2 regions of the Streptomyces ziwulingensis genome follow, and region 1 is predicted to be linked to the other one. Evidence: riboswitches for the same ligand, from Rfam matches in the RefSeq annotation. Region 1 holds a riboswitch; the other holds the start of a gene.
The links. A riboswitch is a leader RNA that binds a small molecule or an ion and turns the genes downstream of it on or off. The one in region 1 is predicted to bind glycine.
Positions count from the first base shown of each region.

Region 2: another riboswitch for glycine. It lies ahead of gcvP (aminomethyl-transferring glycine dehydrogenase); the one in region 1 lies ahead of ABEB00_RS29595 (glycine cleavage system aminomethyltransferase GcvT).

Region 1 is NZ_BAABIG010000072.1:25,835-31,283, reverse strand. It holds gene ABEB00_RS29615 (ABC transporter permease) at 1-902, opposite strand, end outside; gene ABEB00_RS29610 (enhanced serine sensitivity protein SseB C-terminal domain-containing protein) at 1,214-2,011, opposite strand; gene ABEB00_RS29605 (enhanced serine sensitivity protein SseB) at 2,139-2,930, opposite strand; gene ABEB00_RS29600 (AAA family ATPase) at 3,036-3,704, opposite strand; glycine riboswitch at 3,882-3,977, shown strand; glycine riboswitch at 3,978-4,089, shown strand; gene ABEB00_RS29595 (glycine cleavage system aminomethyltransferase GcvT) at 4,073-5,392, shown strand.
Region 2 is NZ_BAABIG010000061.1:152,549-157,997, forward strand. It holds gene kdpA (potassium-transporting ATPase subunit KdpA) at 1-814, opposite strand, end outside; gene kdpF (K(+)-transporting ATPase subunit F) at 822-911, opposite strand; gene ABEB00_RS27735 (hypothetical protein) at 908-1,030, opposite strand; gene gcvP (aminomethyl-transferring glycine dehydrogenase) at 1,218-4,103, opposite strand; glycine riboswitch at 4,275-4,370, opposite strand; gene ABEB00_RS27745 (PRC-barrel domain-containing protein) at 4,497-4,871, shown strand; gene ABEB00_RS27750 (DNA polymerase IV) at 4,790-5,449, opposite strand, start outside.

The DNA of each region.
Region 1 (5,449 bases):
GGGTCCGAGTCGTAGTAGTCGATCGCGCTGGAGAGCATCTGTCCCCAGGAGGCGGTGGGCGGCTTGACGCCCACGCCCAGGAAGCTGAGCGCCGCCTCGGTGAGGATGTTGGTGGGGATCATCATCGTCGTGTAGACGATGATCGGCGCGACCAGGTTGGGCAGCAGTTCCTTGAACAGGATGTAGAACCGCCCCGCGCCCAGTGACCTGGCCGCCTCCACGTACTCCCGTTCTCGCATCGAGATGGTCTGGCCGCGTACCACCCGCCCGATGTAGGGCCAGCCGAAGAATCCGATGACCAGGATCATCACGAACAGACGCACGCCGGTGCCACTGAGGCCCAGCAGTTCGTTCGGCATCACGGAGACCAGCGCGATGATGAAGAGCAACTGCGGGAAAGCCAGCAGGCCGTCCATGACCCGGCTGACGAGGGAGTCGACCCAGCCGCCGAAGAAGCCGGCCAGCACGCCGAGGACGGTGCCGATGACGACGGCGACGACGGCGGACAGGAAGCCCACCAGCAGCGAGATCCGGGCCCCGTAGACGATGCGGGCGAAGATGTCGCGGCCGTTGACGGGCTCGACGCCCAACAGGTGGTCGCCGCTGATGCCGCCGAGGGAGCCGATCGGCGTACCGAACAGCGGGTCGATCATGTCCTCGTTGTGGGCCTCGGGGTCCTGCCCCACGAGGTGGGCGATCACGGGCGCGAGCAGGGCGATCGCGATCAGGACGAGCACCACCACACCGCCCGCGAGGGCGAGCTTGTCCCGCTTCAGGCGCTCCCAGGCGATCCGGCCCAGGGAACGCCCCTGTACCGACTTCGACTCGGCGCCGGCAACCGCCGCTTCCTCGGCCGCACTGGGGGCCGCTTCCGCGGTCGGCTCGTGCAATGGTGCCGTCATCTGGCAGGGACCCCTCTCAACCGGCGGTAGCCGGCCCGCACTTGCCGCTGTAGCGGCGTGATCAGTCCGTCGTACTCAGGGCGGACGCCCCTTTGTGCCGGAGTCTTCAATGGTTTGGCGATCTGTTGCCAGACTTGGCGGTGAATGGATGCGCAACCGTGATGCGGTTTGAGGATTTCCGTTATACGGACAGTGGGTAACGGGGTCCGGACACGGGCAAACTGGGACATCACGTTCTTACTGGTGGTTATGATCCGACTCTACGCGCGGAGACCGGTTCATTCCGACTGCGGAACCATTCGCTCCGTTTTTCAGTGCCGGCCACTCGCCGGAGGATAGCCGTACCCGCCGGCGGGGGCCTGGGCGGGAGCCGCGTGGGCCTCGCGGTCGTAGAACGGCCGGGCGTGCGAGCGCAGCCACATGGCGACCGGGTCGAGCGCGTCGGAGATCGCCACGGTGGAGACCGGCAGCCCGTCCGGCACCGCGCCGACCGAACCGCGCATCATCGCGCGCACCGCCTCCACGGCCGGCGGGGAGGTGTCGTACACGTCCAGGCCGATGGCGAGGTACGGCGCGCCGAGGGCGGGCTGCACCCAGGCGCGGCGCAGCGAGCGGACGGCCGGGGTGCGGTGGGCGTTCTGCGTGAGCAGGGCGTAGAACTGCGGGATCTCGATGGCCGGATCGGACAGCCGCAGCGGCCCCGCGGGCTGGCGGTCCAGGCCGGTGGCGATGCGGCGCAGGTCGAGCCAGGGGATGCCGACGCCGCCGCCCGGGGCGTGCGGGTTGAGCCAGAGGCCGTAGCGGTCGGGGTAGAGGGCGCGGGCCACCTCCAGGCCGTCGACGACCTCGTACGACCTGTTCCAGCCGCTGGCCGACAGTTCCTGGGCGGAGGTGACGCAGGGCGCGTAGCCGTAGCCGTCGACCTCCATCTTCCCGTACTGGGCGTCCGCGGAGCCGGCCTGGCCGTGCCACAGCAGCATCCACACCTGCCCGGAGGCCGGGGCCGACAGGGCGCGCAGGAGCGCCTCGTAGGCGTCGTAGCGCCCGGGCGTCACCTGGCGCAGCATGTGCTCGACGTGCCCGGCTGCGGCGGTCCCGCTCGCGCTCACCTGTTACCGACCCTTCGAGAATCGTCCCCTGGTTGGGGACCAGCTTAGGGCGCCCCGGCACCGGAGGGCGCGTGCGTGCCGGGACGCGCCTCGGTGCCGGGCGTGACGCCGGCCGGCCGGGCGGCGGCTACAACTCCCCTTGGTAGAACGGCCGCACCCGCTCGCGCAGCCAGTCGCAGACCGGGTCCTGGGCCGCCTCCAGCAGGATGAGGTTGACCGGCCACGGGACCGGCGCCCGTCCCAGGGCGCGGCCCAGGGCCTCCAGCGGCAGGGTCCGCGCGTCACCCTCCCAGTGGGTCAGTTCGACGCCGACGAACAGGACCGGCGCCGCGGTCTCGACGGCGGCCAGACAGCGGCGGGCGCTGCGTACGACGCCGATGGCGGCGAACTCGGCACCGGCCGCGGCGAGGAAGTCGACCGGGTCCTCCTGCCAGTCGGGCTCGTAGAGCCGGACCCGGCCGCCGCTCGCCGGCCCGTCCAGCGGGGTGCGCCCGGCCCGGCACAGCTCGGCCACGGCCGGCGGCGGCAGCGGGATGCCGACGACACCGTCCGGGTTGACGGCGATGCCGACGTGCGGGGGCAGACCGCGGGCGAACTCGACCGCCGGGGCGACGGTGAACGCCATGTGCGCGCCCGCGACCTGCCGGAGCTGCTCCTCGGAGCTGAACACCGGTACGTACGCCTGGCCCTCGATCTCCAGCGTGGGCAGGTCGAGGGGCCCGCTGTGCGGACCGCCGCCCTGGGGCAGCGGGACCCAGACGAGGCCGCGGCCGAGCACCTCGACTATCCGGCCGCCGGCGCCCGGCACGCCGAGGGAGGCCGAGAGCACCTCTTCCAGCTCGTTGCCGGGCCAGCCGCCGTGCGCGTGGGGATGTGCCCGCGCCGGGAAGTCCGCGGAGAAGTCCGCCGGGAAGTCCATCTGCCTACCGCCTGTGTGGAACCGCTGCTGGGGCTGGAAAGGCTAACCCGTACGGCCGGCCCTCCCGCGGCCCGCCGGTGTCCCGCTCCCCTCGCCGGGGGCCGGTCAGCCTGTGAAGGCGATGCGGCTCAGGGTGTCCGCCGCCGCCCGGTCCAGGAGGATCGCCGAGGTGCACCCGGCCGGCAGGGAGCCCTGCTCCGCGCCGCGCACCAGGCGGGTGGTGGCCGCGCGGTGCCGGAGGAACGCGTACCGGGAGACGCCCCGGCCGCGCTCGCGCTGCCCGGCCAGCGCCCGTTCGGCGCCGACGTCGAGGAGCAGCAGGTGCAGGGTGCCCTCCCGGCGGCGGGCCTCGCGGGCCAGCCAGCCGCGCACCCACGCCTGCGTGCCGCAGTCGTGCACGACCACGCCCTCGCCGGAGCGCAGCGCCCGGCGCAGCCCGGCGAAGTGGGCGAGACGGACGAGCGGGCGGTAGAGCCCGTACGGCAGTAAGCGCGGCATCCGCCGGTCCCAGCGGTCGCGGGTGTCCTGGGAGTCGATGCGCCGGCCGCGCACCGTGCGCTCCATCAGCGTGGACTTGCCGCTGCCGGGCAGGCCGGTGACGACCACCAGGTCCCGGGGTCCGAACAGCAAGGCGTGCGGGCTGTGGCCGTCTCTGTCCCGCAGATCGCGGACGACGGACGCGGGCAGTTCGGCGCACACCTCCCGGGCCGGTGCGCCGGGCTGCTCGGGCAGTGCGAGACCCGAGGTCGTGGCGTACGCCGTGGTCCTGTTCACCGTGATCGTCCTCCCCTGGGGCGGTACGAGTCCCCTCCCCGTCGAGTGTAAAGAGAAGGTAATGCGGAGGTCTCGTGTTTTCGTTCGCTTACTGCCACAAGCCGGTTACAGATCGCGGGCCTGCCGTGAGCGGGCCCGCCGTGCAATGATGGCGACGCCAACTGCATACCGGCCGTTCGAATCCGCGCGGGAGAGTCCCCGGTCCGCACCGGGGCGCCGAAGGAGCAAGTCCCTCCCTTGAATCTCTCAGGCCCCCATTACCGCGCGGGCGAGGCACATCTGAAAAGCGGGCCGCCCCGGTGGCCCCACCCAAGGTGCAAGTCCCGGCCGCCGCGCTCCGGTGGCCGAGGCGAACCTCTCAGGTTCCGATGACAGATGGGGAGGACCGACCTCGCCCGTCCTGCCCTGGGAGACGACCGATGAGCAGTACCGACCCCCGGCGCCCGCGCCGCACCGCGCTCGACGCGCTGCACCGTTCGCTGGGCGCGAGCATGACCGACTTCGCCGGCTGGGACATGCCCCTGCGCTACGGCTCCGAACGCGACGAGCACACCGCGGTGCGCACCCGCGCCGGGCTCTTCGACCTCTCCCACATGGGCGAGATCACGGTCACCGGCCCCGAGGCGGCCCGCCTGCTGGACCACGCGCTGGTCGGCAACATCGGCGCGGTGCGGCCCGGCCGCGCCCGGTACACCATGATCTGCCGCGCGGACGGCGGCATCCTGGACGACCTGATCGTCTACCGCCTGGCGGGGACCGGGGCGGAGGCCGGGGCGCCGGCCGAGGTGGAGGCCGGCGCGGGGGCCGGGGCGGAGGCTGGGGCCGGGGCGGCGGCCGAGGCGGGGGCCGGGGCGGCGGCCGAGGCGGGGGCCGGGGCGGGGGCCGGGGCCGGGTCCGCCCGTTATCTGGTCGTCGCCAACGCCTCCAACGCCCAGGTGGTCCTGGACGCGCTGACCGAGCGGGCGGCCGGCTTCGACGCCGAGGTCCGCGACGACCGCGACGCCTACGCGCTCCTCGCCGTGCAGGGCCCGGAGTCCGCGGGCATCCTCAAGGGGCTCACCGACGCCGACCTGGACGGTCTGAAGTACTACGCGGGCCTGCCCGGCACCGTCGCCGGCGTCCCCGCGCTGATCGCCCGCACCGGTTACACCGGCGAGGACGGCTTCGAGCTGTTCGTCGCGCCGGCCGACGCCGAGCCGCTGTGGCGGGCGCTGACCGAGGCGGGCGCCCCGGCCGGGCTGGTGCCGTGCGGCCTGTCCTGCCGCGACACGCTCCGCCTGGAGGCGGGCATGCCGCTGTACGGGCACGAGCTGACCACCACGCTGACGCCCTTCGACGCGGGGCTCGGCCGGGTGGTCAAGTTCGAGAAGGACGGCGACTTCGTGGGCCGCGCCGCGCTCGCCGAGGCCGCCGCCCGGGCCGAGCACAGCCCGCCCCGGGTGCTCGTCGGCCTGGTCGCCGAGGGCCGCCGGGTGCCGCGCGCCGGGTACGCGGTCGTCGCCGGCGGCGAGGAGGTCGGCGAGGTCACCTCCGGCGCCCCGTCCCCGACCCTCGGCAAGCCGATCGCCATGGCGTACGTCGACGCCGAGTTCGCCGCCCCGGGCACCCCGGGCGTCGGCGTGGACATCCGCGGCACCCACGAGCCGTACGAGGTCGTGGCGCTGCCGTTCTACAAGCGCCAGAAGTAGCGCCGGCCCGGACGGTCCGGACGCGATCCGGCCGGTGCGGGCAGAGCGGGCATCCCG
Region 2 (5,449 bases), on a different contig from region 1:
GCACCCCGAAGGTGCGGGTCAGGCAGCACGGGATCACCAGGATCAGGAAGATCTCGAAGAGGTTGGTGAACGGCGTGGGGTTCTCGAAGGGGTGGGCGCTGTTGGCGTTGAAGTAGCCGCCGCCGTTGGTGCCCAGCTCCTTGATGGCCTCCTGCGAGGCGACCGCGCCGCCGTTCCACTGCTGCGGGCCGCCCAGGAACTGGCCGACCTCGTGGATGCCGGAGAAGTTCTGGATCACCCCGCAGGCGACCAGGACCAGCGCGCCGACGACGGCCAGCGGCACCAGCACCCGGACCACCCCGCGCACCAGGTCCGCCCAGAAGTTGCCCAGCTCACCGGTGCGCGAGCGGGCGAAACCCCGCACCAGGGCGACGGCGACGGCCATGCCGACGGCCGCCGAGACGAAGTTCTGCACGGCCAGACCGGCGGTCTGCACGACGTGGCCCATGGTCTGTTCGCCGTAGTACGACTGCCAGTTGGTGTTGGACACGAAGGACGCGGCCGTGTTGAACGCCTGCGCGGGCGCCACCGCGTCGAAGCCGAGCGAACCCGGCAGGACGCCCTGGAGCCGCTGGAGCAGGTAGAGGAAGAGGACGCCGACGACCGAGAAGGCGAGCACTCCGCGCAGATACGCGGGCCAGCGCATCTCGGTGTCCGGATCGGCGCCGATGCCCTTGTAGATCCACCTCTCCACCCGCAGATGCCGGGTGGCGGAGTAGACCCGGGCCATGTAGTTGCCCAGCGGGATGTGGACGAGTGCCAGCGCGGCCACGAGGGCCAGCAACTGGAGCACGCCGGCGAGTACGGGTCCCATGTGGCTCTCAGAACCTCTCCGGGAAGATCAGGGCGAGGACGAGATAGCCCAGCAGGGCGACGGCCACGACCAGGCCGACGACGTTCTCGGCGGTCACAGCTTCGTCACCCCTTGGGCGACGAGGGCCACCAGCGCGAAGACCGCGAGCGTGGTGACGACGAAGGCCAGATCGGCCATCGTGAACTCCTGGAGTGAGGTGCGATGAGACTCGGACACTTCGAGAAAACATCCTCGATGGCCGAAACCGACCGCCCTTGACGCCTCCCATACGGCATCCCGCACGCCCTTGACGCTTCTCTTACGACCTCGGTGCCGGACAGAAACCGTCTCGGCGCCGGACATGACGGAGGGCCCCGCCTGCGGGCGGGGCCCTCCGTCATGTCCGGTGTGTTCGGGGTGTGGGTCAGTCCTCGTAGGCGTCCAGCGGCGGGCACGAGCAGACCAGGTTCCGGTCACCGAACGCCTGGTCGATGCGGCGCACCGGCGGCCAGTACTTGTCGGCGGCCGACACCCCGGCCGGGAAGACGGCCTCGGCGCGGCTGTAGGCGTGCTCCCACTCGCCGCCCAGCGCCGCGGCGGTGTGCGGGGCGCCGCGCAGCGGGTTGTCGTCCGCGGGCCACGCGCCGGAACCGACCTTGTCGATCTCCGCGCGGATGGCGATCATCGCGTCGCAGAACCGGTCCAGCTCGTTCAGGTCCTCGGACTCGGTCGGTTCGATCATCAGCGTGCCGGCCACCGGGAACGACATCGTCGGCGCGTGGAAGCCGTAGTCGATCAGCCGCTTGGCGACGTCGTCGACGCTCACGCCGGTCGCCTTGGTCAGCGGGCGCAGGTCGATGATGCACTCGTGCGCGACCAGCCCGCCCGGCCCGGTGTACAGCACCGGGTAGTGCGGCTCCAGCCGCTTGGCCACGTAGTTGGCGGAGAGCACGGCCACCTGGGTGGCCCGCTTCAGCCCCTCGCCGCCCATCAGCCGCACGTACGCCCAGGAGATCGGCAGGATGCCCGCCGAACCCCAGGGAGCCGCCGAGACGGGGCCCACGCCCGTCCGGGGTCCGGCCGCGGGCTGGAGCGGGTGGTTGGGCAGATACGGCGCCAGGTGCGCGCGCACGCCCACCGGGCCGACGCCGGGACCGCCGCCGCCGTGCGGGATGCAGAACGTCTTGTGCAGGTTCAGGTGCGAGACGTCGCCGCCGAAGTGACCGGGCTTGGCGAGTCCCACCAGGGCGTTGAGATTGGCGCCGTCCAGGTAGACCTGGCCGCCCGCCTCGTGCACCTGGGCGCAGATGTCGGCGACGTGCTCCTCGAAGACGCCGTGCGTGGACGGGTAGGTGATCATCAGCACGGACAGCTCGTCGCGGTACTGCTCGATCTTGGCGCGCAGGTCCTCGACATCGATCTCGCCGTCCCCGGCGGTCTTCACGACGACGACCCTCATGCCGGCCATGACGGCGCTGGCCGCGTTGGTGCCGTGCGCGGAGGACGGGATCAGGCAGACGGTCCGCTGCTCGTCGCCGTTGGCGCGGTGGTAGCCGCGGACGGCGAGCAGACCGGCCAGCTCGCCCTGCGACCCGGCGTTCGGCTGGAGCGAGACCTTGTCGTACCCGGTGACCTCGGCGAGACGCTCCTCCAGCTCGCGGATGAGCGTGAGGTAGCCCTGCGCCTGCCCGGCCGGGACGAAGGGGTGGAGCTGCCCGAACTCGGGCCAGGTCACCGGCTCCATCTCGGTGGTCGCGTTGAGCTTCATGGTGCAGGAGCCCAGCGGGATCATGCCGCGGTCCAGCGCGTAGTCCCGGTCGGCCAGGCGGCGCAGGTAGCGCAGCATCGCGGTCTCGGAGCGGTACTGGTGGAAGACGGGGTGGGTCAGGAAGTCGTCGGTGCGCAGCAGCCCCTCGGGCAGCGCGTCCCCGGCCGTCCCGTCCAGCGCCTCGATGTCGCCCTCGACACCGAACGCGTTCCACACGCCGCCCACCTGGGCGCGCGCGGTGGTCTCGTCGCAGGCGACGGAGACGTGGTCGGCGTCGACGAGCCACAGGTTGACGCCGTTCTCGCGGGCGGCGCCGACGATCTCGGCGGCCCGGCCCGGCACCCGCGCGGTGACGGTGTCGAAGTAGTCGCCGTGCACGATCTCGACACCGCCGGCGGCGAGACCCGCGGCGAGAAGGGAGGCGTACCGGTGGGTGCGCCGGGCGATGCCCCGCAGCCCGTCCGGCCCGTGGTAGACGGCGTACATTCCGGCCATCACCGCGAGCAGTACCTGCGCGGTGCAGATGTTGCTGGTGGCCTTCTCGCGGCGGATGTGCTGCTCGCGGGTCTGCAGCGCGAGCCGGTAGGCGCGGTTGCCGTCGGCGTCCACCGAGACGCCCACCAGCCGTCCGGGCAGGCTGCGGGCCATCTTCTCGCGGACCGCCATGTAGCCGGCGTGCGGACCGCCGAAGCCCATCGGCACACCGAAGCGCTGGGTGGTCCCGATCGCGATGTCCGCGCCCAGCTCACCGGGCGACTTCAGCAGCGTCAGCGCGAGCAGGTCGGCGGCGACGGTGACCAGGGCGCCCAGCTCGTGCGCCCGGTCGATGACCGGCCTGAGGTCGCGTACGGCACCGGAGGCGCCCGGGTACTGGAGGAGGACGCCGTTGATCTCCCGCTCGGCGACCTCGGCCGGGATGCCCTCGCCGAGGTCGGCGACGACGACCTCGACACCGGCCGGTTCGGCGCGGGTCCGGATCACGGCGACGGTCTGCGGCAGCGCGTCCGCGTCGACCAGGAAGAGGCCCTTCTTGTTCTTGCCCAGGCGCCGCGACAGCGCCATCGCCTCGGCGGCGGCGGTGGACTCGTCGAGCAGCGAGGCACCGGAGGTGGGCAGACCGGTCAGCTCGGCGACCATGGTCTGGAAGTTGAGCAGCGCCTCCAGACGGCCCTGCGAGATCTCCGGCTGGTACGGCGTGTAGGCGGTGTACCAGGCCGGGTTCTCCATGACGTTGCGCAGGATCACCGGCGGGGTGAACGTGCCGTGGTAACCGAGCCCGATCATGGAGTCGAGGACCTCGTTGCGGTCGGCGAGCGAGCGCAGCTCGGCCAGCACCTCGGCCTCCGTGCGCGCGGACGGCAGGTCCAGCGCGTCGGCGTTCTTGATCACGTCCGGCACCGCGGCGGCCGTGAGCTCGTCGAGCGAGCCGTATCCGACCTGCGCGAGCATCTTGGCGCGGGCCTCGTGGTCGGGGCCGATGTGACGCTGCTCGAACGGGGTTCCCTGTTCGAGTTCGGAGAGCGGAGTACGGTGAACGGTCATGGCGGGGGCCTCCTGGTCTGCGCGACCTTCGAGGGGCACCACTCGGGTACCCGGACGGCCTCCCCCTCTGTCATCGCGACCTGAGAGCTTCACCGGCCGCCCGAGGGCCGCCGGCTTTCCCCGTCGGTGAGAGCGGAAGCCGTCGACACCCGCTCTGCTTTCCAGAGTGACCTCGTCCATGCGGTACGTGTGCCTGAGAGATTCCGGGGAGGAGTTGCTCCTTCGGCGCCTCCGATGAAGCCTGGAGGACTCTCCCGCGCGGGGTCAGCAGCCGTTTGCCAGCGTACCAGCGCGATTGACGTACGGTCTTTCGAGTGGCCGTCCACCCGAATGTGCTCTTTTGTAGTGCTTACGGATGATTTACCGGATGGTTCGTGACCATGTGGAGGGCCCGTGCGTACCGACATCGATCCGCGCAATCTGATCGGCCGCAAGGCGTTCGACCGCGACGGCAGCAGGATCGGCACCATCGACGAGGTCTATCTCGACGACGCCACCGGCGACCCGGAGTGGGCGGCCGTGCGCACCGGCCTGTTCAGCAGGGACGCGTTCGTGCCCCTGGAGCCCAGCGAACTCGTCGAGGGCGCCCTGCGGGTCCCCTTCGAACGGTCCCTGATCAAGGAGGCCCCCGACTTCGGCGTCGGCCGCCACCTCTCCCCGGAGCAGGAGATCCAGCTCTACCACCATTACGGACTCGACGTGGCCGCCCCTCCCCCGCCCCCCGACCGGGACTTCGGCAAGCTGGCCGGCCACGAGGAACCCACCTGACCCTCCTCCTCCGGTGCCGGTGGCGCCGGCTCCTCGGCCACCAGCGGCAGCGGCTCGGCCGGTTCCAGCTCGGCGTCGTCGACCCGGAAGGTGCGCACCCGCCCCGGCTCCCGCGAACCAGGGGTCTCGAAGCGCACGGTGACCCGCCCCAGCCCGCTGCCCTGCACCCATCCGTGCCCGTACACCGCGTGCCGCACGTCGTGCCCCGAGGGCCAGCGCCGCTCGGCGGGCGGCGCCTGCGGCTCGACGGGCGCACGCCGGTCCACGTCCGGGCCGGCCGGACCGGCCGGACCTCCCGCCGCTCCCCGCTCCCGCTCCCGTTCTCTCTCCCGCTCCCGTTCTCTCTCCCTCTCTCGTTCTCTCTCCTGTTCGCGCTCCCGTTCCCGTTCCCCGACCGCCGCCTGGGCGAAGAGATCCTCCTGTGTGTAGTCGGCGAGCCCGCTCACGCCCACGCCGAGCAGCCGTACGCCCCCGGTCGTGTCCACCCCGTCCAGCAACCGCGCCGCCGCCTCCTCGATCACCGCCGGATCGTCCGTGGGCCCGCGCAGCGTCTCGGAGCGGGTCAGGGTGGAGAAGTC